DNA from 3 places in the Micrococcus sp. 140720015-1 genome. Region 1 is predicted to be linked to each of the others. Evidence: predicted binding sites of a transcription regulator. Region 1 holds the regulator's gene; each other region holds the start of a gene.
What was found. Region 1 encodes HrcA, which represses chaperone genes, less so after heat shock. Its sites were predicted from a motif close to TTNGCACTCGNNNNNNNCGAGTGCNAA; they were not measured.
Positions count from the first base shown of each region.

Region 2: the regulator HrcA is predicted to act here: its motif matches at 7,508-7,534, upstream of groL (chaperonin GroEL).
Region 3: the regulator HrcA is predicted to act here: its motif matches at 1,258-1,284, upstream of groES (co-chaperone GroES).

Region 1 covers NZ_JBSEYC010000004.1:228,809-236,958, forward strand. The annotation lists gene lepA (translation elongation factor 4) at 56-1,915, shown strand; gene hemW (radical SAM family heme chaperone HemW) at 1,916-3,196, shown strand; gene ACUXPL_RS08395 (DUF4870 domain-containing protein) at 3,212-3,631, opposite strand; gene ACUXPL_RS08400 (DUF3097 family protein) at 3,725-4,585, opposite strand; gene hrcA (heat-inducible transcriptional repressor HrcA) at 4,756-5,769, shown strand; gene dnaJ (molecular chaperone DnaJ) at 5,845-6,978, shown strand; gene ACUXPL_RS08415 (16S rRNA (uracil(1498)-N(3))-methyltransferase) at 6,975-7,736, shown strand; gene ACUXPL_RS08420 (PhoH family protein) at 7,813-8,150, shown strand, end outside.
Region 2 covers NZ_JBSEYC010000005.1:12,584-22,658, forward strand. The annotation lists gene ACUXPL_RS09205 (DUF4032 domain-containing protein) at 1-27, opposite strand, end outside; gene ACUXPL_RS09210 (DsbA family protein) at 135-1,007, shown strand; tRNA gene ACUXPL_RS09215 (tRNA-Thr) at 1,126-1,202, shown strand; gene ACUXPL_RS09220 (S8 family peptidase) at 1,479-2,930, shown strand; tRNA gene ACUXPL_RS09225 (tRNA-Val) at 3,131-3,204, shown strand; gene ACUXPL_RS09230 (threonine/serine exporter family protein) at 3,371-5,281, shown strand; gene ACUXPL_RS09235 (uracil-DNA glycosylase) at 5,295-5,972, opposite strand; gene ACUXPL_RS09240 (DUF3263 domain-containing protein) at 6,009-6,353, shown strand; gene ACUXPL_RS09245 (LytR C-terminal domain-containing protein) at 6,357-7,349, shown strand; gene groL (chaperonin GroEL) at 7,668-9,299, shown strand; gene ACUXPL_RS09255 (DUF4031 domain-containing protein) at 9,410-10,075, opposite strand, start outside.
Region 3 covers NZ_JBSEYC010000001.1:430,423-440,497, reverse strand. The annotation lists gene groL (chaperonin GroEL) at 1-676, opposite strand, end outside; gene groES (co-chaperone GroES) at 785-1,081, opposite strand; gene ACUXPL_RS02105 (hypothetical protein) at 1,706-2,683, shown strand; gene ACUXPL_RS02100 (iron ABC transporter ATP-binding protein) at 2,851-3,606, opposite strand; gene ACUXPL_RS02095 (iron chelate uptake ABC transporter family permease subunit) at 3,603-4,691, opposite strand; gene ACUXPL_RS02090 (ABC transporter permease) at 4,684-5,742, opposite strand; gene ACUXPL_RS02085 (siderophore ABC transporter substrate-binding protein) at 5,739-6,791, opposite strand; gene ACUXPL_RS02080 (THUMP-like domain-containing protein) at 6,963-8,294, opposite strand; gene ACUXPL_RS02075 (glutamate--cysteine ligase) at 8,364-9,560, shown strand; gene ACUXPL_RS02070 (zinc-dependent alcohol dehydrogenase) at 9,643-10,075, shown strand, end outside.

The DNA.
Region 1 (8,150 bases):
CATGAGAGACTAGGCGGTCAGAGTCCCGTCCCCGTCACCCGTAGAGGAAGTGCCCGTGTCGCCCCTGGCGTCGAACCCCCCGGTGCCCGCTGCCACCGACCCCTCGGTGATCCGCAACTTCTGCATCATCGCCCACATCGACCATGGCAAGTCCACGCTGGCGGACCGCATGCTGCAGGCCACCGGCGTCGTGCAGCCCCGCGACATGAAGGCGCAGTACCTGGACCGCATGGACATCGAGCGTGAGCGCGGCATCACCATCAAGTCCCAGGCCGTGCGCATGCCCTGGTCCGTGGACGGGGTGGACTACGCCCTGAACATGATCGACACCCCCGGGCACGTCGACTTCACCTACGAGGTCTCCCGCTCGCTGGCCGCGTGCGAGGGCGCGATCCTGCTGGTGGACGCCGCCCAGGGCATCGAGGCCCAGACCCTGGCGAACCTCTACCTCGCCATGGAACACGAGCTGGAGATCATCCCCGTGCTCAACAAGATCGACCTGCCCGCCGCGGATCCGGACCGCTACGCGGCCGAGCTGGCCTCCCTGATCGGCTGCGAGCCCGAGGACGTGCTGCGCGTCTCCGGCAAGACGGGCGTCGGCGTCGAGGAGCTGCTGGACCGCGTGGTCCGCGCCATCCCCGGCCCGGAGGGCGACGCGGACGCCCCGGCCCGCGCGATGATCTTCGACTCCGTGTACGACACCTACCGGGGCGTCGTCACGTACGTGCGCGTCGTGGACGGCCGGCTCTCCCCGCGAGAGAAGGTCCGCATGATGTCCACGGGCACCACCTACGAGCTCCTCGAGATCGGCGTCTCCTCCCCGGAGCCCGTGCCCACGAAGGGCCTGGCCGCGGGCGAGGTGGGCTACCTCATCACCGGCGTGAAGGACGTGCGTCAGTCCAAGGTGGGCGACACGGTCACCAACCACGCCCACCCGGCGGAGCAGTCCCTCGGTGGCTACGAGGACCCCAAGCCCATGGTGTTCTCGGGCCTGTACCCCATCGACGGCTCGGACTATCCCGTGCTGCGTGACGCCCTGGACAAGCTCAAGCTCAACGACGCCGCGCTCGTCTACGAGCCGGAGACCTCGGTCGCGCTCGGCTTCGGCTTCCGCGTCGGCTTCCTCGGTCTGCTGCATCTGGAGATCGTGCGCGAGCGCCTCGAGCGCGAGTTCGACCTCGACCTCATCTCCACCGCGCCCAACGTGGTCTACGAGGTCACCCGGGAGGACCGTGAGGTCGTCACCGTGACCAACCCCTCCGAGTTCCCCGAGGGCAAGATCCTCGAGGTGCGCGAGCCCATGGCCTCGGCCACGATCATCGTGCCGGCCGAGTTCATCGGCGCCGTCATGGAGCTGTGCCAGGCCAAGCGCGGCAATCTGAAGGGCATGGACTACCTCTCCGAGGAACGCGTGGAGATCCGCTACTGGATCCCGCTGGCCGAGATCGTGTTCGACTTCTTCGACCAGCTCAAGTCCCGCACCAAGGGGTACGCCTCGCTGGACTGGAAGGCCGACGGCGACCAGGTCGCCGACCTCGTCAAGGTGGACATCCTGCTCCAGGGCGAACAGGTGGACGCGTTCTCCTCCATCACCCACAAGGACAACGCCTACGCGTACGGCGTGATGATGACGGGCAAGCTCAAGGAGCTGATCCCGCGCCAGCAGTACGAGGTGCCGATCCAGGCCGCCATCGGCTCGCGCATCATCGCCCGTGAGAACATCCGCGCGATCCGCAAGGACGTGCTCTCCAAGTGCTACGGCGGCGACATCTCCCGCAAGCGCAAGCTGCTCGAGAAGCAGAAGGAGGGCAAGAAGCGCATGAAGATGGTCGGCCGGGTCGAGGTCCCGCAGGAGGCCTTCATCGCCGCCCTGTCCTCGGACGGCGCCGGCGCCGACCAGGCCGCGAAGAAGTAAGTGCCCGCCCTGCCCCTCGGCGAGCCCGTCCCCGACGACGGCCGGCTGCCGGCCGACGTCGGGCAGCGGGTGCGCGCGGCCGCCCGCGACGGCGCGGCGCGCACCTTCAGCCTGTACGTCCACGTGCCGTTCTGCACGGTGCGCTGCGGCTACTGCGACTTCAACACGTACACGGCCGTCGACCTCGGCCCCGGCGCGGGTCGCGGCGACTACTGGGAGTCGGCGGTCACGGAGCTGGACTTCGCCGCGGACGTGCTCGCGTCCTCGGACGTGCCCGCCCGCCCGCTGCACACGGTGTTCTTCGGCGGCGGCACGCCCACGCTCCTGCCGGCCGCGGACCTCGTGCGCATCCTCCAGGCGGCGGTGGACCGGTTCGGGATCGCGCCCGGCGCGGAGGTGACCACCGAGGCCAACCCGGACACGATCACCCCGGAGTACGCCCGCCAGCTCGCGGCCGGCGGCTTCACCCGCCTCTCCCTGGGCATGCAGTCGGCGGTGCCGCACGTGCTCGCCACGCTCGAGCGCACCCATCGGCCCGAGTCCGTGCCCGCCGCCGTCGCCGCGGCCCGCGAGGCCGGCCTGGAGGTGTCCCTGGACCTGATCTACGGGACCGCGGGGGAGTCCCTCGCCGACTGGCGGGCCACGCTCGAGGCCGCCGTCGCCCTGGCCCCGGACCACGTGAGCGCGTACTCGCTGATCGTGGAGGAGGGCACCAAGCTCGGGGCCCAGGTGGCCCGCGGCGAGGTGGCGGACGTGGACCCCGACGACCAGGCGGACAAGTACCTGCTCGCCGAGGAGCTGCTCGGCGCCGCCGGCTACCGCTGGTACGAGGTGTCCAACTGGGCGCGGGACCCGCGGGGGTCCGGGGTCCACCGCGCGCGGCACAACGTGGCGTACTGGGAGGACCAGGACTGGTGGGGGATCGGCCCGGGCGCGCACTCGCACCTCGCCGGCGTCCGGTTCTGGAACGCCAAGCACCCCGCCGCCTACGCGCAGCGGCTGGCCACGGGGGTCACCCCCGCCGTGGGCCGCGAGCGGCCCGACGCCGACGCGCGGCGACTCGAGCGCATCATGCTCGCGGTGCGCACGGTGGACGGGCTCCCGACCGCGGAGCTCGTCTCGGAGACGCCGGGGGAGGCCGCGCGGATCCGCGGGGCGATCGCCGAACTCATCGCCGCGGGCCTGCTGGACGGGCGCGCCGCCGTCGACGGCCGCATCGTCCCCACGCTCGAGGGGCGGCTGCGCAACGACGCGATCGTCCGGGCGTTGGCAGGCTTCTGACCGGCCGGCCCCGGGTCAGCGCAGGATGCGCAGGTTGAACGGGTACCGGAACGGACGGCCCTTGGACACGTGCGAGGCGCCCATCACGCCGTAGACCGCCATGGCGGCCCACGTGAGCGCGCCGAGGATCGCGAAGATCGGGCCGACCACCGGCAGCAGGGACAGGAAGAAGAACAGGAGCGTGATGAGCGTGGGCGGCCCGGAGAAGTTCAGGGCCTCGCGCGACTCCTGCGAGGTGAACGGGCCGCGGTCGCGGTAGAGCAGCCACACGACCAGCGGGCCGAGCACGCCGAACGCCAGGCTGAGGTGGGCCAGCGCCGCGCGGTCACGGTCCTGCTTCGCCGTGAGCGGGGCGCCGCGGCCGCCGGCCGAGACGAGCCAGGCGGGCGGGCCGTGGCCGGTGCGGCCGGCGTCGGGCTGCGCGCGGGTGTTCACGAGGGGCTCCTCCTGGATCGCGGGACCCGCGCGCCGGGACCGGGCGCAGGGCATGGGCCAGCATAGCGCGGGCGGGCGGTGGCCGCGCCGAGATCAGTGCTCGGGTGCGGCGGTGAGGAAGTCGATGAGCTCCTCCACGCGGCCCAGCAGGGACGGCTCGAGGTCCGCGTACGTGGTGACGTGGGAGAGCAGCCGCTTCCACCCCAGCCCCGTGGCCTCCTTGCTCCCGTGCGGCCAGCCCAGTCCCCGCAGGATCCCCGTCTTCCAGTCCTGTCCCTTCGGCACGACGGGCCACGCGGGGATGCCGAGGACGGAGGGCTTGATGACCTGCCAGACGTCCACGTAGGGGTGGCCGAGGATGAGCACGTTGCCCGCGGCCCCCGGCACGCGCATCGCCTCGGCCGCGAGGCGCTCCTCCTTGGACCCGGTGACGAGGTGGTCCACGAGGATCCCGAGCCGGCGCCGCGGGCCGGGGGCGAACGCGCGGATCGCCCCGGCGAGGTCGTCCACGCCGTGCAGGGGCTCCACCACGATGCCCTCGAGGCGCAGGTCCTCGCCCCACACCTTCTCCACCAGCTCGGCGTCGTGCACGCCCTCCACCCAGATGCGTGAGGCGCGGGCGGTGCGGGCCCGCGCCCCCTCGACCCGTCGCGAGCCGGAGGCGGTGCGGGCCGGGGCCGCCGGGGCCGCGGCGGCCGGGGGGACCAGGGTCACGGGCTCGCCGTCGATCCAGAAGCCGCCGCCGAGGGGGAAGCCGCGGCGCACGCCGCGGCGGTCCTCCAGGACCACCACGTGCACGCCGCCGGAGCGCTCGATGCCGATCACGGCCCCGGTGAACCCGGAGGCCACGTCCTCGACCACCGTGCCGGGGGCGGCGGGCACATCGGGGACGGTCCGGGCGGGGCGGCGCGTCAGGTCGTCGTGGCCCGCGGGGCCCCAGCTGCTCCAGTCCATGGGAGAGCACGGTAGCAACGGGGGCGGGCGATCACCGTGAGCGAAGCCGTGCAGGCCCGGCGGGCCGTCCCCCGGGTCGGACGGTAGCATTGGCACTTGACCCGCCGGAGTGCCAGCCAGGGGCACCTCCGGGGTCGCCCCGGATCCCGACGGACCAGAGGAGGACCGAGATGTCGGAGCAGCCCCGCCGCCTGCAGGTGCTCCAGGCGATCGTGGAGGACTACGTGGCGCTGCGCGAGCCCGTGGGCTCCAAGGCGCTCGTGGAACGGCACGCCCTGGGCGTGTCCTCCGCGACCGTGCGCAACGACATGGCTGCGCTCGAGGAGGAGGGCCTCATCGTGGCCCCGCACACCTCCGCCGGGCGCGTCCCCACGGACAAGGGCTACCGCGTGTTCGTCGACCGCCTCTCCGAGGTGAAGCCGCTGTCCCCGGCGGAGCGCCGGGCCGTGCGGACCCTGCTGGACCCGGAGACGGACACCGAGCACATGATGGAGTCCACGGTGCGCCTCCTGGCCCAGCTGACCCAGCAGGTCGCCGTCGCGCAGTTCCCCCACGAGGACGGCTCCACGATCCGCCACCTCGAACTGGTCTCCCTCACGCCCACGCGGGTGCTCGTGGTCCTCATCCTGTCCACGGGACGGGTGGACCAGCGGCACGCCGTCCTGGACCGGCCGGTCGACGAGGCGGAGCTGTCCGTGCTCCGCGGCCTCCTGCTGGACGCCCTGCTGGGGCTCGGTCCGGTGCCGGCGGCCACCGTGGTGGACGACGTCGTCAGCCGGGTCCGCCCGGAGCACCGGCAGTCCGCCGCCCTCGTGGCCGCGGCCGTCCACGACCTGCTCGAGGCCGGCCGGCAGGACCGCATCGTCCTGGCCGGCACCGCCAACCTGGCCCGCTCCCCGGGGGACTTCGGCGCGTCCATCGGGCCGATCCTGGAGGCGCTCGAGGAGCAGGTGGTGCTGCTGCGCCTGCTCACGGAGATGGAGCAGGACGCCCACGGGGTGTCCGTGCGGATCGGGTCCGAGAACGCCGGATCGCTCGCGGACACCTCGGTGGTCGCGGCCGCCTACGGCCCCGGCGCCGTGGCGAAGGTCGGCGTCATCGGCCCGACCCGGATGGACTATCCGGGCACCATGGCCGCCGTCCGGGCGATCGCCCGCTATCTCTCCCGCATCCTGACCACCTGACGCGCCTCCGCGTGTCCCGGCGGGCCCCGTCCCGCATCGCCCCACGTCCCGCTCTCCCCGAGAGGAATCCCCACCGTGACCGACCACTACGAGACGCTCGGCGTCAGCCGTGACGCCAGCACCGAGGAGATCCGCCGCGCCTACCGCAAGCTCGCGCGCACCCACCACCCGGACGTCAACCCCGACCCGGAGGCGGCCGAGCAGTTCAAGCGCATCTCCCACGCCTACGAGGTGCTCTCGGACGAGGGCCGGCGCCGGGCCTACGACACGACGGGCAATGAGAACGGCCAGGCCGGCTTCCCGGGCGGCTTCGGCGGGGCGGGCGGCTTCGGGGGCTTCGCCGACATCTTCGAGACCTTCATGAACGCCGCCGGCCAGGGCGGCCGCGGCGGCCCCGCCAGCCGCGCCCGCCGCGGCCAGGACGCCCTGGTGACCGCGCGGATCGACCTGCGCGACGCCGTCTTCGGCGGCGAGCAGACGATCGAGTTGGACACGGCCGTGCGCTGCGAGCGGTGCGAGGGCTCGTGCTGCGAGCCCGGCACCCAGCCGGAGACCTGCCAGACCTGCCACGGCCACGGCATGATCCAGCGCCCCGTGCGGTCGCTGCTGGGCACCGTCATGGCCACCGAGGCCTGCCCCGCCTGCCAGGGGTTCGGCACCGTCATCCCGACGCCCTGCCACGAGTGCGACGGGCAGGGCCGCGTCCGCACCCGGACGCCGCTGACCCTGCGCATCCCCGCGGGCGTGGACGACGGCACCCGCATCCACCTCGCCGGCCGCGGCGAGGCCGGCCCGGGCGGCGGCCCGAACGGCGACCTCTACGTGGAGATCGCGGTCCGCCCGGACGAGACCTTCCGCCGCGAGGGCGACCACCTGGCCACCACCGTGACCGTCCCCATGGCCGCCGCGGCCCTGGGGACCACCGTCACGCTGGACACCCTGGACGGCAAGCAGTCCGTCAGCCTGGACCCGGGCGTGCAGTCCGGCCACGTCGAGGTCCTCCACGGCCTGGGCGTCGGCCGCCTGCGCGGGCAGGGCCGTGGCGACCTCAAGGTGGACGTGGTGGTCACCACGCCCACCGACCTGGACGACGAGCAGCGCCAGCTCCTGCAGCGCCTGGCCGAGGTGCGCGGCGAGGAGGTCGTGCACGGTGCACCCCAGGCCAAGGGCATGTTCGCCCGGCTGCGGGAGAACCTGAGGAACCTGTGACCGCCCCCCTGTTCCACCTCGAGCCGGGCGCCCTGGCCGGCGCGAGCGCCGGCGCGGAGGTCGTCTTCGGTGGCCCCGAGGCCCGGCACGCCGCCGCGGCCATGCGGCTGGCCCCCGGGGAGGCCGTGCTCCTGGCCGACGGGTCGGGCACGCTCGGCCACGGCACCGTGCTCGCCGCCGCCCCGGACGCGGTGTCCGTGCGGCTGGACGCGGTGGCGGAGGAGCCGGCGCCCACCCCGGCGCTCGTGCTCGTCCAGGCCCTCGCCAAGGGCGACCGGGACCTCATGGCGGTCCAGGCCGCCGTCGAGCTCGGCGTGGACGCCGTGGTGCCCTGGGAGGCCGAGCGTTCGATCGTCCGCTGGAAGGGCCCCAAGGCCGCCAAGGCCCGCCAGAAGTGGGCTGACACGGCCCGTGCGGCCGCCAAGCAGGCGCGTCGCGCCCGGGTGCCCGCGGTCCGGGACCACGTCTCCGGGACGGCGGTCGCCGGGCTGGTCCGGGACGACGACGGCGGCCGGCTCGTCCTCGTGCTGCACGAGGACGCGGAGCACGGGGTGTCCGCGGTGCCCGTGGAGCGACTCTCCGCGGCCGCCGAGATCGCCGTCGTCGTGGGCCCCGAGGGCGGGATCGGCCCGGCCGAGCTCGAGGCCTGCGTGGCCGCGGGGGCCGTGCCGGTGCGGCTCGGCCCGCACGTGCTGCGCGCCTCCACGGCCGGCCCCGCCGCCCTCGCCGTGCTCCAGCACCGGCTCGGCCGCTGGTGAGCCCCGGCAGGACGACGCGCAGACGCCTAGACTGGACGGGACGTCCCGCCCCCACGACCCCGAGGTGATCCGCCCCATCGTGACCGTGCCCCCCACGACCCCGACCCCGCCCGCCACCGCGCACGAGGGGGTCGCGTTCGAGACCGCCGACCTCATGGTCCGCACGCTCGGACCGCAGGACGCCCTGCTGCGGATCCTCGGCGGCGTGTTCCCCACCGTGGACGTCACGGTCCGCGACCAGCGGCTGGACCTGGCCGGGCCGGTGGCCGACGTGGCCTCGGTGCGGCGCGTCGTCGAGGACCTGCGCTCGATCGCCCGCCGCGACCAGGCCGTCACCCCCGAGGTGATGGGCCAGGTCGTCCACCACGTCCGCGACGCCGCCACCGGGCGCGGCGCGGGTCAGCTGCACCTGGA
Region 2 (10,075 bases), on a different contig from region 1:
GGGGGAGGGGGTCTCGACGGTGTCCATGGTCACGATCCTTCCAGACAGGGCCGCTATGCTCGCCTGGCGCGGCGCGCCCGCCGCCCGCCGGCTCCGGTGCTCGACCCGGACCGACTGCCCCACGAGGAGGACCCTTGGCCCGGAACACGTCAGGCTCGCACACCTCGGCGACGGACGCCCGTGCGCGTGCACGCCAGATCCAGGAGGAGCAGCGCAGGAAGGACCGCCGCCGCCGCACCGGCATCATCTGGGGCTCGGTCCTCGCGGTGGTGCTCGTGATCGGCCTCGTCGTCGCGTTCGTGCTCAACCGCAACGGCGACGACGCCGCGGCCGCCGGCCCCATCCCCGCCGTGACGGACGAGCAGGGCGGCGTCGAGCTGACCTCGGCCACGGGCCTGGCGGAGGGCGCGGGAGAACGCGAGGTCGACCCCTCGAAGATCGAGGTGCCGAAGCAGTCCGCGAGCTCCCAGCCCGAGACCCTGCCGGACACCGAGGCCCGGGCGGACGGCGAGCCGACGCGGATCGTGCTCTACGCGGACTTCAACTGCGTGCACTGCGCGGACTTCGAGTCCTCCAACGCGGACCAGATCGAGCAGTGGCTCGAGCAGGGCGAGGTCACGGTCGAGTACCGGATGGTGGACTACCTGAGCGCCCCGAACAACCAGAACTACTCGGCCCGCGCCGCCAACGCCGCGTACTGCGTGGCGGACCAGAAGCCCGAGGCCTACAACGGCTTCGTGGCCGCCCTGTTCGCCACCTACGACGAGCACCAGGGCAAGGGCCTGGACAACGCGGCGATCACGCAGCTCGCGCAGGAGCACGGCGCGGACATCGCCTCCTGCGTCGAGGACGGCACGTTCCGCTCCGCGGTCGAGCACACCACCCGCCAGGCGCGCGTCGCCGGCGTGGCCGGCACCCCCACCGTGTTCGTGGACGGGAAGAACTGGGCCCTCGACGGCGAGGACAAGACCTTCACCGACTGGGCGGGCGCCAAGATCGCCGGCTGACCCGGCTGACCCGTCGCCGAGGTCCGCGGGGCGTCCCCCTGCGGGGGCGCCCCGCGTCCTCCGCCCGGGCCTTGTACGCTGGAAGGGCCGGCCGCGGCGCCCCGGGCGCCGGCCGCAGGCCTCCTTAGCTCAGCTGGCCAGAGCAGCTGCCTTGTAAACAGCAGGTCGCCGGTTCGAATCCGGCAGGGGGCTCCACCCGACCGCGGGCCCGACGGCGCCGCGCACCTCCGCCGGGAGGGCGCGGCGCCGTCGTCGCGTCCGGCGCGGACCGAAGCTGGGGCGCCGCTGTGCGCGTCCGCGACCATCCGCCAGGCCCGGTTGGCGGATCCGCCAGACGTGCCTCGACCATGCGCCAGACTTCGACCCTCGGCCTCGCCGTGACGGAATCGTGACCTTACCGTGATCTCAGCCACCCCGGCCCGAGCCCCTCGGGCGCCCGCATCCGGTGGCTCAGAACTCCGAGGAGATCCCGTGCAGTCCTCCACACCCCGCAGCACCCGCCGCCGCATCGGCGCCCTCGTGGCCGGCGCCGTCCTCGCCGGCGGCACCCTGACCTCATCCCCCGCGCTCGCGGCCCCCTCCGGCGGCGCCCCCGCCGCGCCGGCAGCCAGCCCGACCGCCGCCTCGCCCCTGGCGGCGGCGCAGGTCGAGGACCCGAACGCCGACGGCTACGACTCCTTCATCGTCACCTACAAGGAGACCGCCGCCAACGCCCACGCGAAGGGCCGAGCCAACGCCTGGGGCAAGGCCGCGAAGGAGGCCGGCGTCTCCGTGAAGGAGCTGCGTGAGACCGCGCTCGGCTCCCGCGTGATCAAGGCGGACCGCAAGCTGGACCAGGCCGAGTCCGCGAAGTTCATGGCCGACCTGAAGGCCTCCGGGGCGGTCGAGGCCGTGGAGCCGGACGCCATCCTCACCGCCACCGGCCTGAGCCCCGTGGACGCCCTCTACTCGCAGCAGTGGGGCTTCACCGGCACCCACGGCATGCGGGTCCCCGGTGCGTGGGACCGCACGACGGGCTCCGGCGCGACCGTGGCCGTCATCGACACCGGCATCACCTCCCACCCGGACCTCGACCGCAACGTCGTGCCCGGCTACGACTTCATCTCCAACAGCGCGGCGGCACGTGACGGCGGAGGCCGCGACTCCAACCCGCGCGACGAGGGCGACTGGTACGCCGCCGGCGAGTGCGGCACCACCGGTGCCTCCGACTCCTCGTGGCACGGCACCCACGTGGCGGGCACCGTCGCGGCCGTGGCCGACTCCCAGGGCGTCGTCGGCGTGGCCCCGAACGCGAAGATCCAGCCCATCCGCGTGCTCGGCAAGTGCGGCGGTTCGCTGTCCGACATCGCCGACGCGGTCGTCTGGGCCGCCGGCGGCACCGTGGCGGGCGTGCCGGCCAACCCGAACCCGGCGGACGTCATCAACATGTCCCTCGGCGGCTCCGGCGTATGCGGCACCACCTACCAGAACGCGATCAACGCGGCCGTCTCCCGCGGCGTGCCCGTCGTCGTGGCGGCGGGCAACGAGAACCAGCCCGCCGCCAACGTGCGCCCGGCCAACTGCCGGAACACCATCGTGGTGGCCGCCTCCACCTCGCAGGGAGCCCGCGCCTCGTTCTCGAACTTCGGCTCCGCCGTGGACGTGACCGCCCCGGGCGCGAACATCATCTCGACCGTGAACAACGGCGCCACCACCCCGACGACGGCCGGCCACGCCGCCTACAACGGCACCTCGATGGCCACCCCCCACGTCGCGGGCCTGGCCGCCCTGCTGCTGGCCGAGCGACCGAGCCTCACCCCGGCCCAGGTCGAGTCCACCCTCAAGTCCACGGCCCGGTCCATGCCCGTGACCTGCTCCGCGGGCTGCGGCGCCGGTCTGGCGGACGCCACCAGGGCGGTCTCCTCCCTCGGCGGCAGCTCCTGACCGGAGCCGGCTCCGGGCGCCGGGACCTCGTTGGTCGCCCAGGGCGGCTTCGAGCCCGGCGCCACGCTGACCGACGCCTGACGTGCTCGTCGGCTCTCGACGGCCGCTCCGCCGTGCGCGGGGCGGCCGTCGTCCGGGTGGACAGGCGGCGCCGCCTGAGGTATCGTTCTTCGAGTTGTCACCCCCATGGGGCGACGTCCGGATCTTTAGCTCAGTTGGTTAGAGCGTTCGCTTCACACGCGAGAGGTCGCTGGTTCGAGTCCAGTAAGATCCACCGCAGCAGGGCCCTCCTCCGGGAGGGCCCTTTCGCATCCCCGGGCCGCGGTGCCGACGGCCCCGGCGGGGGAGGTGCCGGCGTGGTTGGATGGACGCGTCGGCGGGGCTCGGCCCACCGCCGTGGCGCGTCCAGCGCCCGCACACGGAAGGAGAGGGTGAGCCGCATGGAGCAGGAGGGCACCCAGGAGCCGGCGCGGTTCGACCCCCGCATCGCGGAGCCCCCGGCCGTCCCCACGCTCATCCCCGTGCTGCGCCCGGCCGGCGCCGAGGACGCCGCCGCTGTCGGCGACCCCGCGCTCGACCCGGAGGGCCCCGGCCCGCTCGACCTCGACCCGGCGGAGTCGGCCCACCCGGCCGCGGTCGCCGTCGAGCCGACCGAGCCGCTGCCGCCTGTGGTCCGCCCCGCCGCCGCCGATCCGGTCCCGGAGCCGGAGCCGGAGGAATCGGCCGAGCCGGAGGCGGAGACGCTACCGGAGCCGGCCGCGGACGCGCCCCTGACCGAGCCGCCGCTGTCCGAGCAGGTGCCCACCTCCGTCCTGGCCCCCGCGGAGGCCGACGGCGCCCTGCCCGCCCCCGATGTGATCCCCGAGCCGGACATCACCGTCCCGGACCCGGTGGTCCCCGTGGGCCCGCCCGAGAAGCGCGGGCGTCGGCGCGGCCGACGCTCCCGCGAGGTCTTCGTCGAGAACCTGCCGACGCAGGCGCTCGTGCTGGCCGATCGGCTGCACTCCTCGCCGTACGGGCGCCACATGCGTTCCACGCTGCAGCAGCGCCGCGCGGAGGCGCAGGCCCTCGAGGCCCGCACCACCCTGGACTTCGCCCTCAAGCTGGGCGAGACGATGTTCAGCTTCGGCGCGGCCTCGCTGGATGTGGAGACCTCGATCATCGTGGCCACGCAGGCCTACGGGATCCTCGAGACCGAGGTGGACCTGACCAACCAGGCCATCTCCCTGAACTACGCGCCCGACTCCTCACGCGGCGAGGCCCCGTTCACCCTCCAGCGGGTGGTCCGCTCGTCCTCGGTGAACTTCGAGGGGCTCGTGGCCGTCCACCGGCTCGTCGAGGAGATCGCCGCGGGCGAGGTGGACCGGGCCGAGGCCCAGCGCCGGCTCGTGGAGATCCGGCATCAGCCCAAGCCGTTCCCCGCCGTCTTCGAGGTCCTCTTCTCCGGCGTGTTCGTGGCCTGCTTCGTGCCGTTCATTGGCGGGACGTGGACGGGCGCGGCCCTGGGCATGGTCTCCACCTGGCTGGTCTTCTGGCTCAAGGTCCAGGCCGACAAGGCGCGCTTCCCGGAGATCTTCTCCACCATGTTCGGGGCGATCACGGCCACGGTGATCGCGCTGGTGGCCTACGCCCTCGACCTGCCGGTGAACCCGGCGCTGGTGATCGCCGGCGGCATCATGATGCTGCTGCCCACGGCGAGGTTCGTCACCGCGGTGCAGGACGCCATCCACGGCTTCCCGGTGACCGCTGCGGGCCGCTTCCTCTCCGCGCTGCTCGTGTTCGCCGGCGTGATGGCCGGGATCATGATCGCCGTGGGCATCGGGGATCTCGTGGGTTTCGAACAGCTGGACCTGGCCGAGGCGGGGACGCTGAGCTATCCGCCGCTGCTGCTGCTGGGCCTCGTGATGGCCGCGGGCATGGCGGACGCGGTGGTGGAGCAGTCGCGGTGGCCGCAGATCCTGGCCTGCGGTCTCGTGTCCGGGGCCGGCTTCGGCGCGTACCTGGCCGCGCAGCAGATCGGGGTCAGCGACCGGCTGGTGCCCGCGGTCGCCGCGGCGGCGGTCGGGTTCCTCGGCCGCCTGGTGGCCCAGCGGCTCGCGGCCCCGGCGCTCGTGATCGTCCTGCCGTCCATGCTGTTCCTGCTCCCCGGACTCACCATGTTCCGGTCCGTCTACGGGTTCACCGTGGAGACCGGGGCCACGCTGCTGGGCGTCGAGGGACTGTTCAACGCCGCGGTCATCGTCGTGGCGATCGCGGCCGGCGTCGCCTTCGGCAACACCCTGGCCAAGCCGATCACCGACCGGATGGGCACGCTGCTGCCCACCGAGCTCGTGATGCACCAGCGCGGCTGACCGGCGGCCCGGCTCAGTCGGGCAGGCGCCAGTCCACCGGCTCCGCGCCCGCCGCCTCGAGGAGCCGGTTCACCCGGCTGAACGGCCGGGAGCCGAAGAACCCGCGGTGGGCGCTCAGGGGCGAGGGATGCGGGGACTCCACGACGCCGGCCCCCGCCGCCGTCAGCAGCGGCGCCATGCGCCGCGCGTCGGCTCCCCACAGCAGCCCCACGAGCGGGGTGCCGCGCGCGCAGAGGGCCCGCACCGCGGCCTCCGTGATCTGCTCCCAGCCGAGGCCGCGGTGGCTGCCGGGTGCGCCGGCCCGCACGCTGAGGGCGCGGTTCAGCAGCAGCACGCCCTGGTCCGTCCACGCGGAGAGGTCGCCGTGGGCGGGCGGGGTGATGCCGAGGTCGTCGTGCAGCTCCCGGTGGATGTTGGCCAGGGAGCGGGGCAGCGGCCGTACGTGGCGGTCCACCGCGAAGCTCAGGCCGATCGGATGGCCCGGCGTCGGGTAGGGGTCCTGGCCCAGCACGAGGACGCGGACGTCCGCGAACGGCTGACGGAACGCCCGCAGGATGTGCTCCGGCGCCGGCAGCACCTGCTCTCCGGCCGCCCGGCGGGCCCGCAGCCGCTCGCCGACCTGCTCGAACGCGGCGGCCTGCGGGGCGAGGGCCGCCTCCCAGCCCGGATCCAGGGGCGCGATGAACTCCATGCCCCGAGGGTAGACCGGGTGGGTACAGTGGCCGCCATGTCCCACACCACGCCCGTCTCGCCCGATCCGGACCCGGACGAGGGTGCCGACGCGCGGGCGCGGCGGGACGAGCTGACGGACCTGGAGCGTGCGGTCCTGGACCTGGAGGCCGCCACCTGGCGGTACGGCGGGGCCAAGGACCACGCCGTCCGAGAGCGTCTGGGGCTGTCTCCGACCGCCTATTATCAGGTGTTGAACGGATTGCTGGACCGTGAGGCCGCCCTGGCCTACCGACCCCTGCTGGTCACGCGGCTGCTGCGCAAGCGCGGCACCCGCAGCCGGGCCCGGAGGGGACCCGCGGATCCGGCGCCGTCCACGCCCGCTTCCCGCCAGGAGAACTGACCCATGGCCTACCAGCCCGACCGCTTCGACGAGGTCCCCGAGTACACGGACCAGCGCGGCGCGCACCGCGAGTCCTTCGCCGCCGCCGGCGCGACCGCCGCGGGCGGGGGTCGGCGCCTGAGCCCGCTGCTCTGGGTGGCCGGCCTCGTCCTGCTCGCCGGCCTGTTCGTGGGCGTCGTCCTGCCGTGGCTCACCGGCGACCGCTCCGAGCCCGTCGCCGCCGAGAGCTCGACGACGGCCCCGGCGGCCGAGCCGTCGACGTCGCCGTCGACGTCGGCGTCGTCCGAGTCCTCCTCGGCGACCTCCGCGTCGGCGTCGACTGCATCCGCGACCGAGTCCGCCACCCCGTCCGAGGACGCGGCGGAGGCGTCCCGTTCCGCGGCCGCGGCCGAGTCCTCGCGGGCGGCGCAGGAGGCGGCCGCCGCCGAGGCCGCCGAGTCGTCCCGGGCCGCCCAGTCGTCTCGTGCTGCCGCGGAGGCCGCTGAGTCGTCCCGTGCCGCCGCCGAGGCACAGGCGGCGGAGGCCTCGCGTTCCGAGGCCGCCGCGCAGTCCGCCGCGGCGTCCCGGTCGGCGGCGGCCGCCCGGGCGGCGGAGTCCTCGCGCGCCGCCGCGTCCCGTTCGGCCGCCGCGGCGGAGGCCTCGCGCTCGCAGTCCGCGGCCGCGTCGAGCTCTCGTGCTGCCGCGCAGTCCGCGTCCGCGTCGAGCTCTCGTGCGGCGGCGCAGTCCGCGGCCGTGCGCGGCACCCACGTCACCGTGTACAACGCGACCCGCACCCAGGGCCTCGCCGCCTCCTACGCGCAGCGGCTCACGAGCGCCGGCTACACCTCGGTGGACGCGAAGAACTGGAGCGGCTACGGCATCCAGTCCTCCACCGTCCTGTACAACGGCTCGGCCAACAAGGCCGCCGCCGAGGCGGTCGGCAAGGAGCTCGGCTTCCCGGTCATGCAGACCCCGAACCTGCAGGTGAACGGCGTCGCGGTGGTCGTCACCGGCTGATCCGCCCGTCGTGCGGCCGTTCCGGCCGCGCACCCTTTCCGGCCCCCGGCGGGGCGCCTCCCGAGGCGTGCTGCCGGGGGCCGTCCGCCGTCCGCGGAAGGGCGGGCCCCGCACCGCGGACCTTTTGCACTCTCCCGGTGCGAGTGCTCATAATGGGGTTAGCACTCCGAAGGCGCGACTGCCAGCCGTACCCCGGTCGGTCCGGCGCCGTGGAGGAGGACCTGTCCACCGGTGAGGCCCCCCAGGGCCGTCCGTCGCGGGCATCGGCGCGGGTCAGCCACCAGCAGTAGGAAGCCGACGTCCAGAAAGGACCTGCACATGGCCAAGACCATCGCATTCGACGAAGAGGCCCGCCGCGGCCTGGAGAAGGGCCTGAACACCCTGGCCGACGCCGTGAAGGTGACCCTCGGCCCCCGCGGCCGCAACGTGGTGCTGGAGAAGAAGTGGGGCGCCCCCACCATCACCAACGACGGCGTCTCCATCGCCAAGGAGATCGAGCTCGAGGACCCGTACGAGAAGATCGGCGCGGAGCTCGTCAAGGAGGTCGCCAAGAAGACCGACGACGTCGCCGGCGACGGCACCACCACCGCCACCGTGCTGGCCCAGGCGCTGGTCCGCGAGGGCCTGCGCAACGTGGCCGCGGGCGCCGACCCGCTGTCCCTGAAGCGCGGCATCGAGAAGGCCGTGGAGGCCGTCACCTCCGAGCTGCTCTCCGCCTCCCGCGAGATCGAGACCAAGGACCAGATCGCGGCCACCGCCTCGATCTCCGCCGCGGACAAGCAGATCGGCTCCCTCATCGCCGAGGCCCTGGACAAGGTCGGCAAGGAGGGTGTCATCACCGTCGAGGAGTCCAACACCTTCGGCCTCGAGCTCGAGCTCACCGAGGGCATGCGCTTCGACAAGGGCTACATCTCCGGCTACTTCGTGACCGACGCGGACCGCCAGGAGGCCGTCCTCGAGGATCCCTACATCCTCATCGTCAACTCAAAGATCTCCTCCGTGAAGGACATGGTGGCGATCCTCGAGAAGGTCATGCAGTCGGGCAAGCCGCTGCTGATCATCGCGGAGGACGTCGAGGGCGAGGCCCTGGCCACCCTCGTGGTCAACAAGATCCGCGGCACCTTCAAGTCCGTGGCCGTGAAGGCCCCGGGCTTCGGCGACCGCCGCAAGGCCATGCTGGCCGACATCGCCATCCTCACCGGCGGCCAGGTCATCTCCTCCGAGGTGGGCCTGTCCCTGGAGAACGCGACCCTCGACCTGCTGGGCACCGCCCGCAAGGTGGTCATCACCAAGGACGAGACCACCATCGTGGAGGGCGCCGGCGACGCCGAGCAGATCGCCGGCCGCGTGGCCCAGATCCGCTCCGAGATCGAGAACACCGACTCGGACTACGACCGCGAGAAGCTGCAGGAGCGCCTCGCCAAGCTGGCCGGCGGCGTGGCCGTCATCAAGGCCGGCGCGGCCACCGAGGTGGAGCTCAAGGAGCGCAAGCACCGCATCGAGGACGCCGTGCGCAACGCCAAGGCCGCGGTGGAGGAGGGCATCGTCGCCGGCGGCGGCGTGGCCCTGATCCAGGCCGGCGCCAAGGCATTCGGCGGCCTGCAGCTCGAGGGCGACGAGGCCACCGGCGCGAACATCGTCAAGGTCGCCATCGAGGCCCCGCTGAAGCAGATCGCCCTCAACGCCGGCCTGGAGCCCGGCGTTGTGGCCGACAAGGTCACGACCCTCGACGACGGCCACGGCCTGAACGCCGCCACCGGCGAGTACGAGGACCTGCTGGCCGCCGGCATCAACGACCCGGTGAAGGTGACCCGCTCGGCCCTGCAGAACGCCGCGTCCATCGCGGGCCTGTTCCTGACCACCGAGGCCGTCGTCGCGGACAAGCCCGAGAAGGCCGCCGCCGGCGCCGAGGGCATGGACCCGATGGGCGGCATGGGCGGCATGATGTGATCAGCCGCTGAGCCGGCCCGGCCCGTTCGGGCGCCCAGCCTGCGAGGCCCGCCTCCCCGCCCGGGGAGGCGGGCCTCGCCGCGTTCCGGGCCAGCACCGGGGCGCCCCGCTCAGGCCGACAGCGCGGCCCGTTCCGCCGCCAGGTTGCGGCGGGCGGCGGCCTCCCAGCGTGCTCGGCCAGGCGCGGTCCGATACAGCCGCTCGGCGCCCAGCAGCGCGTCCAGCACCGCGCCGCGACCGCGGGCCCAGTCCGCGTCGGACACGTGCGCGTAGTCCCGCCGCACCGCGGCCACGTAGCGGGCGTAGGCCTCGGGGGATCGGCCGAGGACCTCGAGGTCCGCGTCCGAGAGCACCGCCCCGGCCGCGTCGTGCGGGGCGGGGTCGTGGGCGGCGGTGAGCAGCACGAGGCGCGCCACCTCGTCGACGACGTCGGCCGGCACGGCCAGCCGCGGAGCGGTGAGCACGTCCCGGGCCAGGGCGGCCGAGTCCGCCTCGTCCTGGCCGGCGGGCGCGGTGGGGTCCCCGGCGTAGACGGCGTCGTGGAACCACGCGGCCAGTCGGACCGCACGCGGATCCGGCCCGGTCTCCGCCCCCGCCCGCTCGAGCAGGTCCACGGACTCGAGCACCGCGAGCAGGTGGGCTGGGTCGTGGTAGTGCCGATGCGGCTCCGCCCAGCGGGCCAGCAGGTCGCGGCCCGCCGTCGTCACCGCATCCGGGCTCGCCGCCGTGCCCTCGAACAGCCGCGCCCACCGCCGGGCGAGGACCACGTCCCGCTT
Region 3 (10,075 bases), on a different contig from region 1:
TGGAGATCTTGCCCGAGTTGATCAGGACGTAGGCGTCCTCGAGCACGGCCTCCTGGCGCTCGGCGTCGGTGACCATGTACGGGGACAGGAAGCCCTTGTCGAACTGCATGCCCTCGGTGACGTCCAGCTCGGTGGAGGTCGTGGAGGACTCCTCGATGGTGATGACACCGTCGGTGCCGACCGTGTCGAACGCGCGGGCCAGCAGCTCGCCGACCTCGTCGTTCTGGGCCGAGATGGCGGCCACGTGGGCCACCTCCTGGCCCTCGACCGGGCGGGCGTTCTCCTGCAGGCGCCGCTCGACGGCGGCCACGGCCACCTCGATGCCCTTCTTGACCTCGCCCGGCGCGGCGCCGGCGGCGACCTGGCGCATGCCCTCGTTCACGAGCGCCTGGGCCAGCACGGTGGCGGTGGTGGTGCCGTCGCCCGCGATGTCGTTGGTCTTGGTGGCGACCTCCTTGGCGAGCTGGGCGCCCATGTTCTCGTACGGGTCCTCCAGCTCCACCTCACGGGCGATCGTGACGCCGTCGTTGGTGATGGTGGGGGCGCCCCACGCCTTGTCGAGCACCACGTTGCGGCCCTTGGGGCCGAGGGTGACCTTGACGGTGTCGGCGAGCTTGTCGATGCCGGCCTGGAGGGCGCGGCGTGCGTCGTCGTTGAAAGCCAGCTGCTTGGCCATGACGGACGCTCCTTTCGTTCAGGGAGTCAGGGGGTGCGGGGACGCGAGGGGCCCGGGGCGCGCGCACCGGTGCGGTGCGCGCCGCTCACCGGGCCCGTCGCGGCGGGGTCACTTGGTGACGACGGCCAGCACGTCGCGGGCGGAGAGCACCAGGTACTCCTCGCCGCCGACCTTGACCTCGGTGCCGCCGTACTTGGAGTACAGCACCACGTCACCCTCGGCGACGTCGACGGGCACGCGGTTGCCGTTCTCGGCGACCCGGCCCGGGCCCACGGCCACGACCTGGCCCTCCTGCGGCTTCTCCTTGGCGGTGTCCGGGATCACGAGGCCCGACGCGGTGGTCTGCTCGGCCTCCAGGGGGCGGACAACGATGCGATCCTCGAGGGGCTTGATGGAGACAGACATGCTGCACACTCCTTCTTCGTCGACGTGCGGCTCCGGCGGGCTCGCCGGTCCGCTGATGCTGTGGTCTGCGGGTGCGCCACGGGCGTCAGACCCTCCGTCGTCGCGGTGCCGGACGGTCCACCTCGGGCATTGGCACCCGGTACCCCCGAGTGCCAGTCCAGACTCTACTCCGGGTTTTGGCACTCCTTCAACATGAGTGCCAGCCGTGTCCCCGCCGTCCGCCGTGGGAGGAGGCGTGGGGCATGGTGCGGCGGGACACCGTGGGGCGGGTTCCGGGCCCAGGAGCACACGGAGTGGTCACGACTGTGGCCGGGCTCCTGTCCCTCCCCCACTCGCCACCCTCCCTCCTCGCCAGCATCCGTGGGCAGAAACCGCACCACCGCCCATCGCGTGGGCAGCACCCGCAGGTTTTCGATCTCCGTGGGCAGAAGCGCCCTCTCTTCTGCCCACGGATGTTGCGTGGGCGGAACTCCTCGCAGTTCTGCCCACCGAGCCATGACGACGTCGTCCCGGCGGGACAACCGGCCGACGCCGAGTCCTGCACAGCCGGCCCACCCCGCGCCGGTGTGCACAGACACGCGGCCCGCCCGGCCGCCGTCGGGCCGACCGCGTCAGGGTCGACCCATGTCCTTCGCCCCCGACCTCCCCCTCTTCCCCGTCTTCACCACCCGCGACGTGCTCGAACGCGGTCTGCCGCCCAGCCGGGTGCGGCGGTCCGACGTCCTCCGCCTCGCCCGCGGCATCCACCGTCGCCGTGACATGCCGCTGCGCACCTGGGAGTCGGCCGGGCTCCCGCCGCCGCACCACGCGGTCGGCCTCGACCTGCTGACCGCCCTCCTGCGGTCCCGTCCCGACGCCGTTCTCTCCCACGAGACGGCGGCGCACCTCCACGGTCTCCCGCTTCCCCCGGGCGGGGCCACGCGACGCGCCGCCGTCGAGATCACGTTGCACCGCGGCACCGCACGGGCGCGGATCCCCGGCGTCATGGAGCACCGCAGACCCCTGCCCGCCGGCCACGTCACCTCCGTGCTCGGGCTACGGGTGACGACGCCGGAACGGACCTGGCTCGATCTGTGCTCGATCGGCCACCCCTGGGACGAGGCATCCCTCGTGTCGGCGGGTGACCACCTGGTCCGTCACCCCTGGTCCCCGCGCGGCCGGCGGCCTCCCATCACCACGGTCACCGCGCTGCGCGAGGCGATGCGGCCGCTCGGGCGGTTCGTCGGAAGACCGCGGGCGACGGCGGCGCTCGAGCGCGTACGGGTGGGTGCCGACTCGCCGCAGGAGACCCGGCTGAGGCTGGCGCTCGTCGAGGCGGGGCTGGGCGAGCCGACGCTGCAGCACGTGTTCGACCCCGGGCGGCGGGACGCCCCCGAGGCCGATCTGTGGTTCGAGGACTGCCGGCTCGTCCTCCAATACGACGGCGAGGTGCACCGGAGTGCCGAGCAGCACGCCCGGGACGCCCGGCGGGACCAGTACTACGCGGAGCGTGGGCAGATGACCCTGCACGTCACGGGCCGGGACGTCGGCGAGGGATACGCGCGGGTGATCGAGGCCGTCCTCAGACGACGGGCACAGGTCTCGAACGGCTGGGATGCCTGACGTCGTCGTCGCGTATGGCCCTGCCGTCCATGCGCAGGGGTTCCGTGGGCAGAAGCGAGGGTGCTTCTGCCCACGGAACCTGGAAACACGCGGGTTCTGCCCCCGGAAGGCGAGACCCGGCGGGTTCTGCCCACGGAACGCTCGCGCCGGCCTCACCGTCGCCCGGCTCAGTAGTACACGGCCAGCGGCCCGTGCGGTCCGTCCACCACGCTGCAGGGGGTCTTGAAGATCCGCTCCAGCACCTCAGGGCGCAGGATCTCGGCCGGGGTGCCGGTCTCCACCACCTGACCGTCGCCCATGGCCACGATCCGGTCGGCGTAGTGGGCGGCGAAGTTGATGTCGTGCAGCACGATCACCACGGTCCGGCCCAGCTCGTCGGCGGCCCGACGCAGCTGCTGCATCATCTGCACCGAGTGCTGCATGTCCAGGTTGTTCAGCGGCTCGTCCAGCAGCACGTACTCGGTGTTCTGCGCCAGCACCATCGCCACGTACGCGCGCTGCCGCTGGCCGCCCGAGAGCTGGTCGAGGTACCGGTTCTCGAACGGACCGAGGTTGAGGAAGTCGATCGCGTCGGACACGTGCCGCTCGTCCTCCAGGGTCAGCCGCCCGCGCGTGTACGGGTAGCGCCCGAACCCCACGAGCTGCCGCACGGTCAGCCGCGTCACGAAGTGGTTCTCCTGCCGCAGGATGGACAGGGTCTGCGCGATCTTCCGGGACGGCGTCGTGGTGATGTCGTGCCCGCCCACGGCGATCGTCCCGGCGTCGGCGTCCTGCAGCCGGCCGATCATCGTCAGCAGCGTGGACTTGCCCGCCCCGTTGGGCCCCACGAGCGCGGTCACTCCCCCGGCCTGGATGTCCAGGTCCACGGGTCCGATGCACACCTCGTCGCTGTGGCGCTTCACCACGCCGCGCAGCTCGATCACAGACGTCCCTTTCTCATCACGACGATCAGGAAGGTGATGCCGCCGATCAGCTCGATGACCACCGTGACCGCACCTCCCGCGTAGAAGACGTGCCGCAGCACGAAGTAGGCGCTCGTGAGCACCGCGTACCCGGCCAACGCCGCCACCGGGAGGATGAACCGGTGGTCGTGGGTGTCGACCAGGCTGTACGCCAGCGTGGCCACGAGGAAGCCGAGGAACGTCATCGGGCCCACGAGCGCGGTGGTCATGGCCATCAGCACGGAGACCAGCAGCAGCGTCACCATGAGCTCGCGCCGGTGGTGCAGGCCCAGGTTGGTCGCGGCGTCGGCGCCGAGCGCCACCGTGTTCAGGCGGCGGGAGCGCAGCCACAGCAGCGCGCACACGACGACGGCGATGGGCCCGGCGATCGCCACGTACTCGGTCCGGGCGTTCGAGATGTTGCCGAAGAGCCGCGCGCTCAGCAGGTCGAACGAGTTCGGGTCCAGCAGCCGCTGCATGAACGTGCTCAGCGCGGCCAGCCCGCCGCCCAGCACCACGCCCACGAGCAGCATCAGATGGACGCTGCCGTAGGGCCGGGAGAGCAACCACGAGTACAGGGCCGTCGCGAGCGCCACCATGAGCGCGGCCTGGGCGAGGAACGGCCCCACCCCGGTCAGCACCGCGACGCCGGCGGCTCCCAGCACGTACACGGCGGCGGTCGACACGGCCGTGTAGAGCGCCTCGAACCCCATGATCGAGGGCGTGATGATGCGGTTGCCCGTCACCGTGTGGAAGCTGACGGTCGCGAAGGAGTGGCACAGCGCCGCGATCCCGATCACGCCCAGGGACTCCACGCGCATCCGCGCGATCATCCAGAACGCGCGCGAGCCGGGTTCGGCCTCGTTGCCCCACAGCAGGATCCCGGCGGTGGAGAGCACGGCGACGGCGGCCAGCACCGCGACGACGACCGCATACCTCCGGCGGTCGGCGGCGGTGACGAACGCGCCGGACCGGCGCGGGGCGTCGGCCTCGACGGGCCCGGCCGCGGTGGCGCCGCCGGGCGGGGCGGGGATGTGACCCGGGGCGGTCGCGAGCGGCTCAGCCATGCTTGGCCTGCCTCAGCAGCAGGGCGAGGAACACGATCGCGCCCACGAGGCCCAGGATCAGCGAGATGGGCACCTCGAACGGGGCGATCACGGTGCGCCCGATCAGGTCGCAGACGATCACGATCCACACGCCGACCATGACCACCCAGGGCAGGTTCGTCCGCAGGTTGTCGCCGCGGACCATGGACACGAGGTTGGGGACCACGAGTCCCAGGAACGGGAGGGCCCCGATCACCACGGTGACCACGCCGGTGGCCACGGCCACCATGGCCACGCCGGTGAGGATCACGGCGTCGTAGTTGAGGCCGACGTTCGTGGCGACGTCCTTGCCGAGGCCGGCCACGGTGAAGCGGTCGGCGATGACGAAGACCGCCACGCAGACGATCAGCACGAGGAAGAGCAGCTCGTACCGGCCGCGGACCACGGAGGTGAACGAGCCGGCGAACCACGCGCCCACCTGCTGCAGCATGTCCGTCTGGAGGGCGAGGAACGTCGAGGCGGCGCCCACGACGGCGCCGAGCATGATGCCCACGATCGGCACGATGAGGGAGGACTGCAGGCGCACCCGCCGCAGGAAGAGGAAGAACACGAGGGTGCCGACGAAGGCGAAGAGGATGGCCCCGACCATCCGGGTCACCAGGCCCGCCCCCGGCACGAGCACCATGGTCACCAGCAGGCCGAGACCGGCCCACTCGGTGGTGCCCGTGGTGCTGGGCTCCACGAAGCGGTTCTGCGTCATGAGCTGCATGATCAGCCCGCACATCGCCATCGAGGCGCCGGCCAGCACGAGGGCGACCGTGCGCGGCACGCGCGTGATGGCGAACATCTCGCGTCCGCCCTCCGCGCCGACGTCGTACACGCCCACGAACAGCGAGACCACGATGAGGGCCGCGGTCACCACGACGCCGACCAGCAACGGCCAGGTGCGCTGCCAGCGGGTGCGCTCGGGCCGCAGGACGGCGGGCGGGACCCAACACACGCGGTCGCCCCGCCCCGGCTCCTCGAGCCGGGGCGGGGCGTCCGCGACGTGGTGACGTACGTCGACGATCACAGCGCGCCTTCGAAGGCCTTCGCGAGGTCCTCCATGACGGTGGTGTGATTCTGGATGTCCTCGGCGACGTAGAAGTCGGCGGGCAGGTACACGATGTTGCCCTCCTTCACCGCGGTCACGTCCTGGAGGGCCTCGGAGCGCTCGATCAGCTCGGCGGCGGTGGCGTTCTCCTCGCCGACGGCGGCGTCGCGGTCCATGACGATCAGCCAGTCCGGGTTCGACTTCGCGATGGCCTCGACGGAGATGTCGTCGCCCTGGTGGTTGTCGGTGCCCGACTGCTCGAGGGCCGGGGTCAGCTCCAGCATGTCGAAGAACGGGCCGATGGCGCGACCGGTGCTGGGCGCGACGTACGACAGCTCGCCGCCCGAGGCGATGAGGCCCATGACGGTCTGCTCGGGGTCGTAGGCGTCCTTGGCGCGCTGCGTGGCGGCGTCGAAGTCGGCGACGAGCTTCTCGGCATCGGCCTCGTGGCCGGTGGTCTCGCCCAGCAGGGTGGTCAACTTCTTCAGGCCCTCGTCCATGGGGGTCTGCGTGACGTCGAAGTTCGTGTCCACGACGGCGGCGTCGCCGGTCAGCTCGTCGATCTCCGCCTTGCGCTCGTTGAACCGCTGGCCGTTGAAGACGACGTCCGGCTCGGCGGTGACGAACAGCTCCATGTCCGGCTCCCGGTGGTTGCCGATGTCGGCGACCGAGTCGTCCTGGAGGTAGGAGGGCCCGCCCTCGCCCTTGTACATGATCTGCTTCGGCGCGGCCGACAGCTCGACGCCCCAGTCGTCCAGGGTGCGGAAGATGCGGTTGTCCGTGGCGATGACGGAGTCGACCTCCTCCGGCAGGGTGACCTCGGTGCCGGACATGTCGGTGACGGTGACCCCGGCCGCGACGCCGCCCGAGCCGCCGGCGGCGCTCGCGGAGGACGAGGACTCGCCGGAGGCGCTCGCGGAGGATGAGCCCGTGGCCGCGCCGCCGGCGGAGCAGCCGACGAGGGCGAGGGCCGCCACCGAGGTCAGGGCGAGACTGGCGAGGCGGGGGGCGCGGGCGGAACGCGGCATGGTTCTCCTTCTGGGCGGCGAGGCCGCCCCGGGATGAGCAGTCGGGGTGGTGGGCGCGCTCCCGTGGAGGTGAGCCTTGCCTCAGTAGAATACCGTACACGAGGGTGCCGTAATCCCCCAACGGGGCGTGCGACGGCTCCCGCCGCCTGGAGCCCGCGGCCTGGAGACCCGTCAGTCCAACGGCGTCACCTCGAGGGCGAAGCGCGACCGACCCACACGCGCCAGCACGAGGGTGGCGTGCCGTCCGGCCCCACCACGCCGGCCCGGCTTCGCCCCGCCGAGGACGGCGCGCCGCACCTCCTCGGGCGTCTCGCGGATGCCCCGCTTCTTCACGTCCAGCCGGCCCACCCCGGTCTCCTTCGCCCAGCGCCGCAGGGAGGCCAGGTGGAAGCCGTGCACCGCCTCGATCCGATGGGCGCGAGCCAGGCCGTCGTGCACGGGCTCGGGCGCGACGAGGTAGGCCAGGTGGGGGTCCAGCTGTCGCGTCGGCACGGGCCAGGACGCGGCCAGGTCCGTCACGAGTCCGGCCCGGATGACCGCGCCGTCCGGCTCGTGCAGGACCGCGCCGACGAGCCCCGCCATGCCCTCCTCCCCCACGGCCTCGACCTCGGGCGAGTCGCCGAAGTCCGCGCCGGAGACGAGCTGCGCCGTCGTCGGCTCCCCGCCCCGGACGGTCATGACGCGCGCCGCCCGCCGCACCCCGGGGCGGGCCGCCGCGTTGAACCACAGGGCGGCCTCCACGACGTCGCCGTCGACGCTCACCCACTCGGCCTCGGCGCCCGCCGACACGGCCTCGTGCGGGAGCCCCGGGCCGAGCTTGACCCCGACCGGCACGCCCGTCGCGGCGATGTCCGTCACGACGCTCAGGGGCGGGGAGAACGCCTCGGGGTCGAACACGCGCGCGGACCCGCCCCCGCCGACCTGACGGCGGGCGGGGTCCAGCCACACCGCATCCGCCTCGGCGGGCACGTGGGCGCGGGCCCAGGCCACGGCGTCGCCGTGCACCACACGCGCACCGCCGTAGCCGGCGAGGTTCACCTCGGCGGCCGCCGCGACGACGGCGTCCCGCTCCACCGCCACGACGTCCAGGCCCCGGTCGGCGAAGGCGCGCGCGTCCAGGCCGAGACCGCAGCCGAGGTCGGCGACGCACCGGGCCCCCGCGGCCGCCAGCCGGTCCGCGTGCAGGCCCGCGACCAGCGGGCGGGTGGCCTGCTCCAGGCCGTCGCGGGTGAACAGCATCCGGCGCGCCTGCCGCCCGAGGCGGGCCTCCGCCCGGGACCGCAGCGCGGCCTGGGTCAGCGCGGCGGCCACGCGCTCCGGCGGATGCCCGGCCGCACGCAGGCGGGAGGAGACCGCGAGCGCGTCGGCCTCGCGGTACCCGGCGAGGGAGTCGAGGAGCGCGCGGCCCTCCGGCTCGAGGACGGGGGCCAGGGCGGTGGCGTCCGCCTCCGAAGCGGCGGCCGTGGGGCGCGGCGGGCGGGAGGCGGGGCGGGGACGGGCCATGCGCCCCACCCTAGGTCCGAAGCGTGGACACCGGGCGCAGACCGGGCCGGGGCTTCTAGGATGGGCGACATGACTCTGCCCTTCGCCGACTCCGCGCAGTCCACTCTCGGAATCGAGTGGGAGCTCGCGCTCGTGGACGCCGTGTCCGGCGAGCTGCGTTCCGAGGCCCCGGACCTGCTGCGCGCCCTGCATGTGACCGAGGGCCTCGCCGAGGACGACGTGAACCCGCACATGACCAGCGAGCTCCTGCAGAACACGGTGGAGCTCGTCACGGGCGTGCACGAGCGCGTGGACGCCGCGACGGCGGACCTCGGCCGGATCGCCGCGCGCGTGGCCGACGCCGCGGCCGCGCGGGGCATCTCCCTGTTCTGCCAGGGCACGCACCCGTTCGCGGACGCGATCGCGCAGCCCTCGACGCCCAGCGAGCGCTACGACCGCATGCTGGATCTCACCCAGTACTGGGGTCGGCAGATGCTGATCTTCGGCGTGCACGTGCACGTGGGTCTGGACGACGTCTCCAAGGCCATGCCGGTGGTGAACGGCCTGGTCAACCGCGTGCCGCACCTGCTCGCGCTCTCGGCCTCCTCCCCCTTCTGGGCGGGCACGGACACGGGCTACCAGTCCCAGCGCACCCTCCTGTTCCAGCAGCTGCCCACGGCCGGCCTGCCGTTCCAGTTCCAGGAGTGGGAGGACTTCGAGCGCTGCGTGGCCCAGATGGAGCAGGTGGGCATGATCGCGGACGTCACCGAGTGCCGCTGGGACGTGCGGGCCGTGCCCCGCCTGGGCACGGTGGAGATGCGCGCGTGTGACGGCCTGGCCACGCTCGAGGAGATCGCCGCCGTGACCGCCTACACGCAGTGCCTCGTGGACGACCTGTCCGCGAGCCTGGAGCGCGGCGAGACGGTCGAGGTCCTGCCGCCGTGGCACGTGCAGGAGAACAAGTGGCGCGCCGCCCGGTACGGCATGGACGCCACCGTGATCGTGGACGCCCGCGGCACCCAGGTCCCGCTGGCGGAGCACCTGCCGGCGGAGATCGAGCGACTGACCCCGGTCGCCGAGCGGCTGGGCTGCGCGGCGGAGCTCGCCGGCGTCCAGGCGATGATCGACGACGGCGGCGCCGCGCGTCAGCGTCGCGTGGAGGCGCAGGCCCTGGCCGGCCCGCCGGCCGCGGGCGAGGACACGGATGACGCGGTGGCCCCGCTGCGCGCGGTCGTGCTGGACGCCGCCGCCCGCACCCGCGCGTCGCTGGACGGCCGCGCCGGCTGAGCGGCTGTTCCCCCGGCGAGGTGGCGGCCCCGCCGCGCCTGCACGCTTCCGCCGGCCCGCCCGGTGCGGTTACGGTCGCACCATGCGAGCACTCACATGGCAGGGAAAGCGCAACGTCGCCGTCGAGGACGTCCCGGATCCGCGGATCCAGGAGCCGACGGACGCCATCATCGAGGTCACGTCGACCGGCATCTGCGGGTCGGACCTGCATCTGTACGAGGTCCTGGGGCCGTTCATGGACGCGGGGGACGTGATCGGCCACGAACCGATGGGCATCGTCCGCGAGGTCGGGTCCGAGGTCACCCACATCCGGCCCGGTGACCGCGTGGTCGTGCCCTTCACCATCTCCTGCGGCCGGTGCTGGATGTGTCAGCGCGGGCTGCAGTCCCAGTGCGAGACCACCCAGGTGCGGGAGCAGGGCTCCGGCGCCGCACTCTTCGGCTACTCCCGGCTCTACGGCTCCGTCCCCGGCGGACAGGCCGAGCTGCTGCGCGTGCCCCACGCGGACTACGGCC